Regions from separate parts of the Psychrobacillus sp. FSL K6-1415 genome, predicted to be linked through region 1. Evidence: a T-box and tRNA genes for the amino acid it is inferred to sense, from the RefSeq annotation. Region 1 holds a T-box; the other regions hold tRNA genes.

Region 1 (3,244 bases):
CAACACTCGTTCGGAAGGTACTTCTGTATACCATTCAACATATAAATTCGTTTCAATAGTAGGTCTATTTGGACTTGGGGTAGATGGTAGAACTATGGCCTGCCCTACTACTAATACATCCGGATCAGGAATTTCATTTATAGAAACTATACTTTCTACTGTTGTTCCGAACCTTTTGGCGATTGCATATAAACTATCTCCCTGTTTAACTATATGGATCAATGCATCACTCCTTCATCATAGAATATGCAAGTTGATAAAAAAACATGCTACACTATGCAAAAAGGAGTTGATTTAGATGGATGAACATTATATGAATTTAGCCATAGAAGAAGCTAAGAAAGCTGCCGCCATTGGTGAAGTTCCAATAGGGGCTGTTATAGTACATAATGATAAAGTTATCGCAACCGGTTACAACTTAAGAGAAACAACCTTAAATGCTACTACACATGCGGAACTACTTGCTATTCAAGAGGCATGTAAAACTTTAAATAATTGGAGATTAGAAGAAACTACTCTATATGTTACTTTAGAACCTTGCCCTATGTGTGCAGGAGCTATTTTACAATCCCGTATCCCTCGAGTCGTCTACGGGGCAAGAGATGCCAAAGCAGGCTGTGTAGATTCCCTTTACCGACTATTAAATGATGAACGTTTTAATCACTGCTGTGAAGTGACAGAAGGTGTTTTAGCAGAAGAATGTGGCAATATACTCACTCAGTTTTTTCGTAATCTTCGCGAAAAAAAGAAGAACCAGAAACGCGGTTTATAGCGAATCTGGTTCTTCTTTTTAATTATTTTATAACTGTTTTTCCACCCATATAAGGAACCAGAACCTCTGGAACTAATACTGTTCCATCTGCTTGTTGGTAATTTTCTAATATAGCTGCCACTGTGCGTCCTAGTGCTAATCCACTACCATTTAATGTATGCACGTACTCTGGTTTTCCTCCAGCTTCACGGCGGAAACGAATCCCTGAACGTCTAGCCTGGAAGTCTTCAAAGTTACTGCAAGAAGAAATTTCTTTATATTCACCATAGCTTGGTAACCATACTTCTAAATCATATTTTTTCGCAGCTGTAAATCCTAAATCTGCTGTACACATATGAAGTTTACGATATGGAAGACCTAACAGTTGTAATACTTTCTCTGCATGACCAGTTAAAAGTTCTAACTGCTCATAAGAATCTTCTGGCTTCACAAAGCGAACTAACTCTACTTTGTTAAATTGATGCTGACGTATTAAACCACGTGTATCGCGACCTGCAGATCCTGCTTCTGAACGGAAGCAAGCGCTATAAGCAGTGAATGCCTGCGGAAGTTCTGCCCCATCTAATATTTCATCTCTATAAAAATTCGTTACAGGTACTTCCGCTGTTGGTATTAAGAAGTAATCCTCTTCTCCAATTAAAAATGCATCCTCTTCAAACTTCGGAAGTTGCCCCGTACCTGTTAAACTTGTACGGTTTGCTAAATATGGTGGAAGCATTTCTTCATAGCCATGCTCTTCTGCATGCAAATCCATCATAAAATTTAACAATCCACGTTCTAATCTAGCCCCTAATCCACGGTAAAATGCAAAACGACTTCCTGTCACTTTTGCAGCACGTTCAAAATCTACTAATTTTAATTCTGTCGCAATGTCCCAATGTGCTTTCGTTTCAAAATCAAAGGAAGGAACTTCTCCCCATTTAAGTATTTCTACATTATCATCCTCAGAGTCACCTATTGGTACACTGTCGTGTGGAACATTAGGGATACGCATCATCATATATTCAAACTTTTCTTCAACATCTCGTAACTCATCATCTAATGCTTTTATTTCATCGCCTACTTCACGCATACGTGCAATAAGATCATCCGCATTTTCTTTATTTCGTTTCATCAAAGAGATTTTTTGAGAAAACTCATTTCTTTCAGCCTTTAATACTTCCGTTTTCGCTATCAACTCACGACGCTTTTGGTCTAAAGGTTGGAATTGGTCAAACTCTGAAATATCTTCTCCTCGCTTAGCAAGTTTTGCTTTTACTGTTTCATAATTATCTCGTACAAATTTTACATCTAACATATATAATTCCTCCTTTAAATTTTCTAAAAACGACAAAAAAGCCCCCATCCCATGAAAAAGGGACGAGAGCATACCCGCGTTGCCACCCTGATTGATCCAGTCATAAACAGAATCCACTTACTTGTACTGTAACGGCTTTTCAACCGGCACGACTTACTAATCATTCAGCCGCACAACTCAAAGGACGGATTCACAAGTGTTTATATCAGCTTGCACCACCCGCTGACTCTCTATAAAAAACGTGCTTGTTACTGCTTCCTATCATCGTTTTTGATTCATGAAATTACTCATACTTTACTATACGTGCAACTCATTTGCAAGACTTTCCTTCACCATCTCTATAAAATATGCCGTTATTCGTTGATCAGTAGTTAACTCGGGATGAAAAGAGCATCCTAACAAATAACCTTGTCTTACCATTACGATTCTATCTCTATACGTTGCAAGTACTTCAACATTCTCCCCGACATTTACGATATGAGGTGCTCGTATAAATACCGCTGGAAAATCCGCTGCAACACCTTTAATATATAAACTTACTTCAAAGCTATCGACCTGTCGACCGTAAAAATTGCGTTCAATAGTAGCTTCAAGAGCACCTATATGTGAATAATCGTATCCAACTAATTCTTTTGCAAGTAGGATTAAGCCTGCACAAGTTCCAAACATTGGTTTACCATTCAATGCAAATTGTCTTAGTGGTTCTAACATTTCAAATCGATCAATTAGCTTTCGCATAGTTGTACTTTCTCCTCCAGGGAGTATTAAACCATCCACTAAAGCTAAATCATTTATATTTTTTACCATTAATGCATCTGCTCCACTATTTTCAATGGAACGAATATGCTCGCTAACTGCTCCCTGGAGTGCTAAAACACCTATTTTAACCATATTACCAACCTCTATCTTGCATACGTTCAACTGCAGATAAACGAGAAATTTCAATTCCTTTCATAGGAATTCCTAATTCCTTTGAAATCTCTACCAGTAATTTATAATCCCGGAAATGTGTTGTAGCTTCCACAATAGCTTTTGCAAATCTCTCAGGATTTTCTGATTTGAAAATACCAGATCCTACAAACACACCATCTGCTCCAAGCTCCATCATTAGAGCTGCATCTGCTGGTGTTGCTACCCCGCCTGCTGCAAAGTTCACAACTGGTAATTTGCCGGCA
Region 2 (3,244 bases), 2.9 Mb from region 1:
TTCCCATACCGAACACGGAAGTTAAGCTCTTCAGCGCCGATGGTAGTTGGGGGTCTCCCCCTGTGAGAGTAGGACGTCGCTGGGCTTGCAATAAATACATAATTTACCCAGGAGGATTAGCTCAGCTGGGAGAGCATCTGCCTTACAAGCAGAGGGTCGGCGGTTCGAGCCCGTCATCCTCCACCATATATTTACTCCTGCCGGAGTAGCTCAACTGGTAGAGCAACTGACTTGTAATCAGTAGGTTGAGGGTTCAAGTCCTTTCTCCGGCACCATTTTTAGAGCCATTAGCTCAGTTGGTAGAGCATCTGACTTTTAATCAGAGGGTCGTAGGTTCGAATCCTACATGGCTCATCACTTTATAGTGAATAATGTATGCGGGTGTGGCGGAACTGGCAGACGCACTAGACTTAGGATCTAGCGCCGCAAGGCGTGGGGGTTCGACTCCCTTCACCCGCACCATTTAATTTAATAACCGAGCGGAAGTAGTTCAGTGGTAGAACACCACCTTGCCAAGGTGGGGGTCGCGAGTTCGAACCTCGTCTTCCGCTCCAAAGATTCACTAAAGTGCCGGGGTGGCGGAACTGGCAGACGCACAGGACTTAAAATCCTGCGGTAGGTGACTACCGTACCGGTTCGATTCCGGTCCTCGGCACCACTTTTATGAAAAACATATGCGCTCGTAGCTCAATTGGATAGAGCACTTGACTACGAATCAAGAGGTTGCAGGTTCGAGTCCTGCCGAGCGCACCATATTTGACGGGAAGTAGCTCAGCTTGGTAGAGCACTTGGTTTGGGACCAAGGGGTCGCAGGTTCGAATCCTGTCTTCCCGACCAGTTATTATTTTCGGGGCCTTAGCTCAGCTGGGAGAGCGCCTGCCTTGCACGCAGGAGGTCAGCGGTTCGATCCCGCTAGGCTCCACCATTTAAAAAAAGTTTGAAATCTTGGCGGTGTAGCTCAGTTGGCTAGAGCACTCGGTTCATACCCGAAAGGTCGTGGGTTCGACTCCCTCTGCCGCCATCTTAAGGACCTTTAGCTCAGTTGGTTAGAGCAGACGGCTCATAACCGTCCGGTCGCAGGTTCGAGTCCTGCAAGGTCCACCATCAATATCTTGGAGGAATACCCAAGTCTGGCTGAAGGGATCGGTCTTGAAAACCGACAGGCGGGTCATACCGCGCGGGGGTTCGAATCCCTCTTCCTCCTCCATTTTAATCTAATTGATGCAGGTGTAAGCCGAAGAATGTGTCTCACTATTTTTAAGCAATGTACCATCGATTTTGTAAATATATTAACGTCGCGGGGTGGAGCAGTGGTAGCTCGTCGGGCTCATAACCCGAAGGTCGCAGGTTCAAATCCTGTCCCCGCAACCAAATGGTCCCGTGGTGTAGCGGTTAACATGCCTGCCTGTCACGCAGGAGATCGCCGGTTCGATCCCGGTCGGGACCGCCATTTATATATGAATGTTAATACATATCAATTGGAAATTTGGCTTGAATAATTAGCTTAATTTAAAATTGAAGAGGCTCAGTAGCTCAGTCGGTAGAGCAAAGGACTGAAAATCCTTGTGTCGGCGGTTCGATTCCGTCCTGAGCCACCATTTAATGCGGGTGTAGTTTAGTGGTAAAACCTCAGCCTTCCAAGCTGATGATGAGAGTTCGATTCTCTTCACCCGCTCCAAAATAATGGGCCTATAGCTCAGCTGGTTAGAGCGCACGCCTGATAAGCGTGAGGTCGATGGTTCGAGTCCATTTAGGCCCACCATTATTCCGAAGTAGCTCAGTGGTAGAGCAATCGACTGTTAATCGATCGGTCGTAGGTTCGAGTCCTACCTTCGGAGCCATATATGGGGAAGTACTCAAGTGGCTGAAGAGGCGCCCCTGCTAAGGGTGTAGGTCGGGCAACCGGCGCGAGGGTTCAAATCCCTCCTTCTCCGCCATATATTGGCCCCTTGGTCAAGCGGTTAAGACACCGCCCTTTCACGGCGGTAACACGGGTTCGAATCCCGTAGGGGTCATACTCAAAAAAAGGTAACCAATCATTGGTTACCTTTTTTTATTTTATTCCTTTCTCTTTTTCTATGTCGATGTATGGAACGGTCAGTCAATAGAATGCATACAACATAATGACCAGTGATAACGCATAAATAATGAACCCTAGGTTATATATAGAGTGAATTTAAAATATGATATCATTGCTATTGAAGGGAGAGGTTATAGTTGTTTCAAAAATTTAGTAAAGTTATGCTCATACTTGTACTAGCGTTAGGCTTCACAAGCTTAGGTCACATGCAAGCAGACGCAGCTACAAACAAAGTTATGTGGGGAAAAACAGAGTTAAAACAAGGGCAAATAGGTAAAGTAACAATTCTTGCAGACACGAATTTAGTTAAAGTTGGCTCCAATGGATCACTTAATAAAGTACGCACACTAAAAAAAGGTGATGAATATAGAGTCTATACGTATAAGGGAACAAATGGTGGCTTATATGGAGTAGGGGCAAGTAGTTTCATACAAAAAGGTTCTAAAGTGAAATATGAAACTCCATCTAAAAGTAAGCTAGCTTTGCTTAATAAAGAAGTAATAGGTGGGCTAACACCAAAAGCAGGGATGAAGCTTGTTTATTCTCCTAGCTTTACTGAAAATACACAAAATGAATTTACTGTTAGTGATTCCTATAATTCTGAATACGATATGACGGAAGCTTTTTTAAAGAAGAAAGGTGATATCCTAAATAATTTTACTTATATTGAACGTAAAGATCGTTTAATATTTGGGGTAAGTCATACAGATTGGGCCATACTTGATCTCGCTTTTCCATTGATTGAAGGAAAAACAACGAGAGAATATTATCTAACAGAGGACAACAATCAAGCTTTTTATAATGTATTTGTGGAAAGTACTACTAGTACGGTTAAAGTAAAAGCCGGAACATTCCAAAACGTGGTAGTTGTTCGTACAAACTATGGCTACACGTTCTATATCGCACCCGGAATCGGAATTATCAAGCTTGTCGATAAAAAAGGTGTACTTAAAGCAGAGTTATTATCATATAAATAAGAAAAAAACCAGAGTGCTAGCTTTTTAATAGCATTCTGGTTTTTTAAAATATTATACATAATAGCCAATCAATAGACCTAAGCCTAAAAGGAATACAAAAATCGTATTCGTAAGTGCGGTGTCTTTCATAGCAGGCGCAACCTGAACTGGATTTTCTGTTTGTTTAAATAGTTTTATCGCATGTATA
Region 3 (3,244 bases), 3.2 Mb from region 1:
GAGAATCCTAAGGTGAGCGAGAGAACTCTCGTTAAGGAACTCGGCAAAATGACCCCGTAACTTCGGGAGAAGGGGTGCTCTTTTGGGTGCATAGCCTAGAAGAGCCGCAGTGAATAGGCCCAGGCGACTGTTTAGCAAAAACACAGGTCTCTGCAAAACCGTAAGGTGAAGTATAGGGGCTGACGCCTGCCCGGTGCTGGAAGGTTAAGAGGAGTGCTTAGCGCAAGCGAAGGTGCGAATTGAAGCCCCAGTAAACGGCGGCCGTAACTATAACGGTCCTAAGGTAGCGAAATTCCTTGTCGGGTAAGTTCCGACCCGCACGAAAGGCGTAACGATCTGGGCACTGTCTCAACGAGAGACTCGGTGAAATTATAGTACCTGTGAAGATGCAGGTTACCCGCGACAGGACGGAAAGACCCCGTGGAGCTTTACTATAGCTTGATATTGAATTTTGGTGCAACTTGTACAGGATAGGCAGGAGCCTTAGAGCCCGGAGCGCCAGCTTCGGAGGAGGCGTCGGTGGGATACTGCCCTGGTTGTATTGAAATTCTAACCCATACCCGTAACCCGGGTAGGAGACAGTGTCAGGCGGGTAGTTTGACTGGGGCGGTCGCCTCCTAAAGTGTAACGGAGGCGCCCAAAGGTTCCCTCAGAATGGTTGGAAATCATTCGAAGAGTGTAAAGGCAGAAGGGAGCTTGACTGCGAGACCTACAAGTCGAGCAGGGTCGAAAGACGGGCTTAGTGATCCGGTGGTTCCGCATGGAAGGGCCATCGCTCAACGGATAAAAGCTACCCCGGGGATAACAGGCTTATCTCCCCCAAGAGTCCACATCGACGGGGAGGTTTGGCACCTCGATGTCGGCTCATCGCATCCTGGGGCTGTAGTCGGTCCCAAGGGTTGGGCTGTTCGCCCATTAAAGCGGTACGCGAGCTGGGTTCAGAACGTCGTGAGACAGTTCGGTCCCTATCCGTCGTGGGCGTAGGAAATTTGAGAGGAGCTGTCCTTAGTACGAGAGGACCGGGATGGACACACCGCTGGTGTACCAGTTGTTCTGCCAAGAGCATCGCTGGGTAGCTATGTGTGGACGGGATAAGTGCTGAAAGCATCTAAGCACGAAGCCCCCCTCAAGATGAGATTTCCCATTACGCAAGTAAGTAAGATCCCTCAAAGACGATGAGGTAGATAGGTTCGGGGTGGAAGCGTGGCGACACGTGCAGCTGACGAATACTAATCGATCGAGGACTTAACCAAATTTGTTTAACGTAACAATGTCGTTTATCCAGTTTTGAGAGTACAAAAAAGTATAAAAAAAGCTTGAATTAATTTCTAGTTTTGTTATAATAAATATTGTCTTTCAAATTAATAATGTCTAGTGATGATGGCGAAGAGGTCACACCCGTTCCCTTACCGAACACGGAAGTTAAGCTCTTCAGCGCCGATGGTAGTTGGGGGTCTCCCCCTGTGAGAGTAGGACGTCGCTAGGCTGTATTATTCCGAAGTAGCTCAGTGGTAGAGCAATCGACTGTTAATCGATCGGTCGTAGGTTCGAGTCCTACCTTCGGAGCCATTTTAGGAGAGCTGTCCGAGTGGCCGAAGGAGCACGATTGGAAATCGTGTAGGCGGGTTAAACTGTCTCAAGGGTTCAAATCCCTTGCTCTCCGCCAGATAAGTTTTCTACATAAAAGTATGGCCCCTTGGTCAAGCGGTTAAGACACCGCCCTTTCACGGCGGTAACACGGGTTCGAATCCCGTAGGGGTCACCATTTATTTCAATTTATTTGACAAAGAGATACGAAGCTTATCTTATGTAAAATTAGGAGAAGCGAGTAGATCAAGGAAGCAAATGAGAGAATGAAGGAGCGTACTTATGTACGTGACTGATTGAACGAATGAAGCTGAAGCAGAGATTCGAAGCTTATCGTAATTTTACCCAGGAGGATTAGCTCAGCTGGGAGAGCATCTGCCTTACAAGCAGAGGGTCGGCGGTTCGAGCCCGTCATCCTCCACCATTTCTTTAAGAAATAAATTAGTAAGCATTCTATTGTCGCGGGGTGGAGCAGTGGTAGCTCGTCGGGCTCATAACCCGAAGGTCGCAGGTTCAAATCCTGTCCCCGCAACCAAATGGTCCCGTGGTGTAGCGGTTAACATGCCTGCCTGTCACGCAGGAGATCGCCGGTTCGATCCCGGTCGGGACCGCCATTTATTTTATTTGAGATTTGAGATAAGCAAGAAGATCGAGGAAGCGATTGAGTGATGGAAGGAGCGTACTAAAGTACGTGACTGACTGAACGAATGAAGCTGACAAAGAGATTCGCAGCCTAGCACAAATCGAAGTAGGCTCAGTAGCTCAGTCGGTAGAGCAAAGGACTGAAAATCCTTGTGTCGGCGGTTCGATTCCGTCCTGAGCCACCATATTTATACGCCGGAATAGCTCAATTGGTAGAGCAACTGACTTGTAATCAGTAGGTTGAGGGTTCAAGTCCTTTTTCCGGCACCACTATACTGGTGGGGTAGCGAAGTGGCTAAACGCGGCGGACTGTAAATCCGCTCCTTCGGGTTCGGCGGTTCGAATCCGTCCCCCACCACCAGTTTTTATTTAGGGGCATAGTTTAACGGTAGAATAGAGGTCTCCAAAACCTTTGATGTGGGTTCGATTCCTACTGCCCCTGCCAAATTATAAGTTAACTTTGAATAATGGCGGTTGTGGCGAAGTGGTTAACGCACCGGATTGTGATTCCGGCATTCGTGGGTTCAATTCCCATCAGTCGCCCCATATTCCTTAGTAGTTAGCTCTTTTTTTATTTGTGGCGGTCGTGGCGAAGTGGTTAACGCATCGGATTGTGATTCCGACACTCGGGGGTTCAATTCCCCTCGTCCGCCCCATTGGGGTATAGCCAAGCGGTAAGGCAATGGATTTTGATTCCATCATGCCCTGGTTCGAATCCAGGTACCCCAGTTTTTTGCGGAAGTAGTTCAGTGGTAGAACACCACCTTGCCAAGGTGGGGGTCGCGAGTTCGAACCTCGTCTTCCGCTCCATTACTTAATTATGGCGGCATAGCCAAGTGGTAAGGCACAGGTCTGCAACACCTTTATCACCGGTTCAAATCCGGTTGCCGCCTCCAAATTTTATAATAACTGCCTAGTAGTATTTTATTTTGCCGGTGTGGCGGAATTGGCAGACGCGCGGGACTCAAAATCCCGTATCCTCTGGATGTGTCGGTTCGACCCCGACCACCGGTAT

What was found. A T-box is a leader RNA that pairs with one kind of tRNA and senses whether it is charged. The one in region 1 lies ahead of serS (serine--tRNA ligase), so its partner is inferred to be a tRNA-Ser.
Region 2: it encodes a tRNA-Ser, which carries the amino acid that the T-box ahead of serS (serine--tRNA ligase) is inferred to sense. The anticodon was not compared.
Region 3: it encodes a tRNA-Ser, which carries the amino acid that the T-box ahead of serS (serine--tRNA ligase) is inferred to sense. The anticodon was not compared.

The regions. Positions count from the first base shown of each region.
Region 1 is NZ_JBBOOQ010000001.1:21,199-24,442, reverse strand. Features, by position in the region: gene MKY60_RS00090 (glycosyl hydrolase family 18 protein) at 1-222, opposite strand, end outside; gene tadA (tRNA adenosine(34) deaminase TadA) at 299-772, shown strand; gene serS (serine--tRNA ligase) at 795-2,069, opposite strand; T-box leader at 2,125-2,343, opposite strand; gene pdxT (pyridoxal 5'-phosphate synthase glutaminase subunit PdxT) at 2,367-2,960, opposite strand; gene pdxS (pyridoxal 5'-phosphate synthase lyase subunit PdxS) at 2,962-3,244, opposite strand, start outside.
Region 2 is NZ_JBBOOQ010000001.1:2,890,012-2,893,255, reverse strand. Features, by position in the region: rRNA gene rrf (5S ribosomal RNA) at 1-85, shown strand, start outside; tRNA gene MKY60_RS13800 (tRNA-Val) at 111-186, shown strand; tRNA gene MKY60_RS13795 (tRNA-Thr) at 200-275, shown strand; tRNA gene MKY60_RS13790 (tRNA-Lys) at 282-354, shown strand; tRNA gene MKY60_RS13785 (tRNA-Leu) at 378-462, shown strand; tRNA gene MKY60_RS13780 (tRNA-Gly) at 480-554, shown strand; tRNA gene MKY60_RS13775 (tRNA-Leu) at 570-658, shown strand; tRNA gene MKY60_RS13770 (tRNA-Arg) at 677-753, shown strand; tRNA gene MKY60_RS13765 (tRNA-Pro) at 761-837, shown strand; tRNA gene MKY60_RS13760 (tRNA-Ala) at 850-925, shown strand; tRNA gene MKY60_RS13755 (tRNA-Met) at 948-1,021, shown strand; tRNA gene MKY60_RS13750 (tRNA-Ile) at 1,028-1,104, shown strand; tRNA gene MKY60_RS13745 (tRNA-Ser) at 1,115-1,207, shown strand; tRNA gene MKY60_RS13740 (tRNA-Met) at 1,297-1,371, shown strand; tRNA gene MKY60_RS13735 (tRNA-Asp) at 1,375-1,450, shown strand; tRNA gene MKY60_RS13730 (tRNA-Phe) at 1,523-1,598, shown strand; tRNA gene MKY60_RS13725 (tRNA-Gly) at 1,605-1,678, shown strand; tRNA gene MKY60_RS13720 (tRNA-Ile) at 1,686-1,762, shown strand; tRNA gene MKY60_RS13715 (tRNA-Asn) at 1,767-1,841, shown strand; tRNA gene MKY60_RS13710 (tRNA-Ser) at 1,847-1,937, shown strand; tRNA gene MKY60_RS13705 (tRNA-Glu) at 1,944-2,015, shown strand; gene MKY60_RS13700 (hypothetical protein) at 2,218-3,057, shown strand; gene MKY60_RS13695 (1,4-dihydroxy-2-naphthoate polyprenyltransferase) at 3,109-3,244, opposite strand, start outside.
Region 3 is NZ_JBBOOQ010000001.1:3,235,297-3,238,540, reverse strand. Features, by position in the region: rRNA gene MKY60_RS15700 (23S ribosomal RNA) at 1-1,253, shown strand, start outside; rRNA gene rrf (5S ribosomal RNA) at 1,371-1,486, shown strand; tRNA gene MKY60_RS15690 (tRNA-Asn) at 1,495-1,569, shown strand; tRNA gene MKY60_RS15685 (tRNA-Ser) at 1,575-1,666, shown strand; tRNA gene MKY60_RS15680 (tRNA-Glu) at 1,691-1,765, shown strand; tRNA gene MKY60_RS15675 (tRNA-Val) at 1,936-2,011, shown strand; tRNA gene MKY60_RS15670 (tRNA-Met) at 2,048-2,122, shown strand; tRNA gene MKY60_RS15665 (tRNA-Asp) at 2,126-2,201, shown strand; tRNA gene MKY60_RS15660 (tRNA-Phe) at 2,339-2,414, shown strand; tRNA gene MKY60_RS15655 (tRNA-Thr) at 2,424-2,499, shown strand; tRNA gene MKY60_RS15650 (tRNA-Tyr) at 2,507-2,590, shown strand; tRNA gene MKY60_RS15645 (tRNA-Trp) at 2,601-2,674, shown strand; tRNA gene MKY60_RS15640 (tRNA-His) at 2,700-2,775, shown strand; tRNA gene MKY60_RS15635 (tRNA-His) at 2,810-2,885, shown strand; tRNA gene MKY60_RS15630 (tRNA-Gln) at 2,887-2,958, shown strand; tRNA gene MKY60_RS15625 (tRNA-Gly) at 2,965-3,039, shown strand; tRNA gene MKY60_RS15620 (tRNA-Cys) at 3,052-3,125, shown strand; tRNA gene MKY60_RS15615 (tRNA-Leu) at 3,161-3,243, shown strand.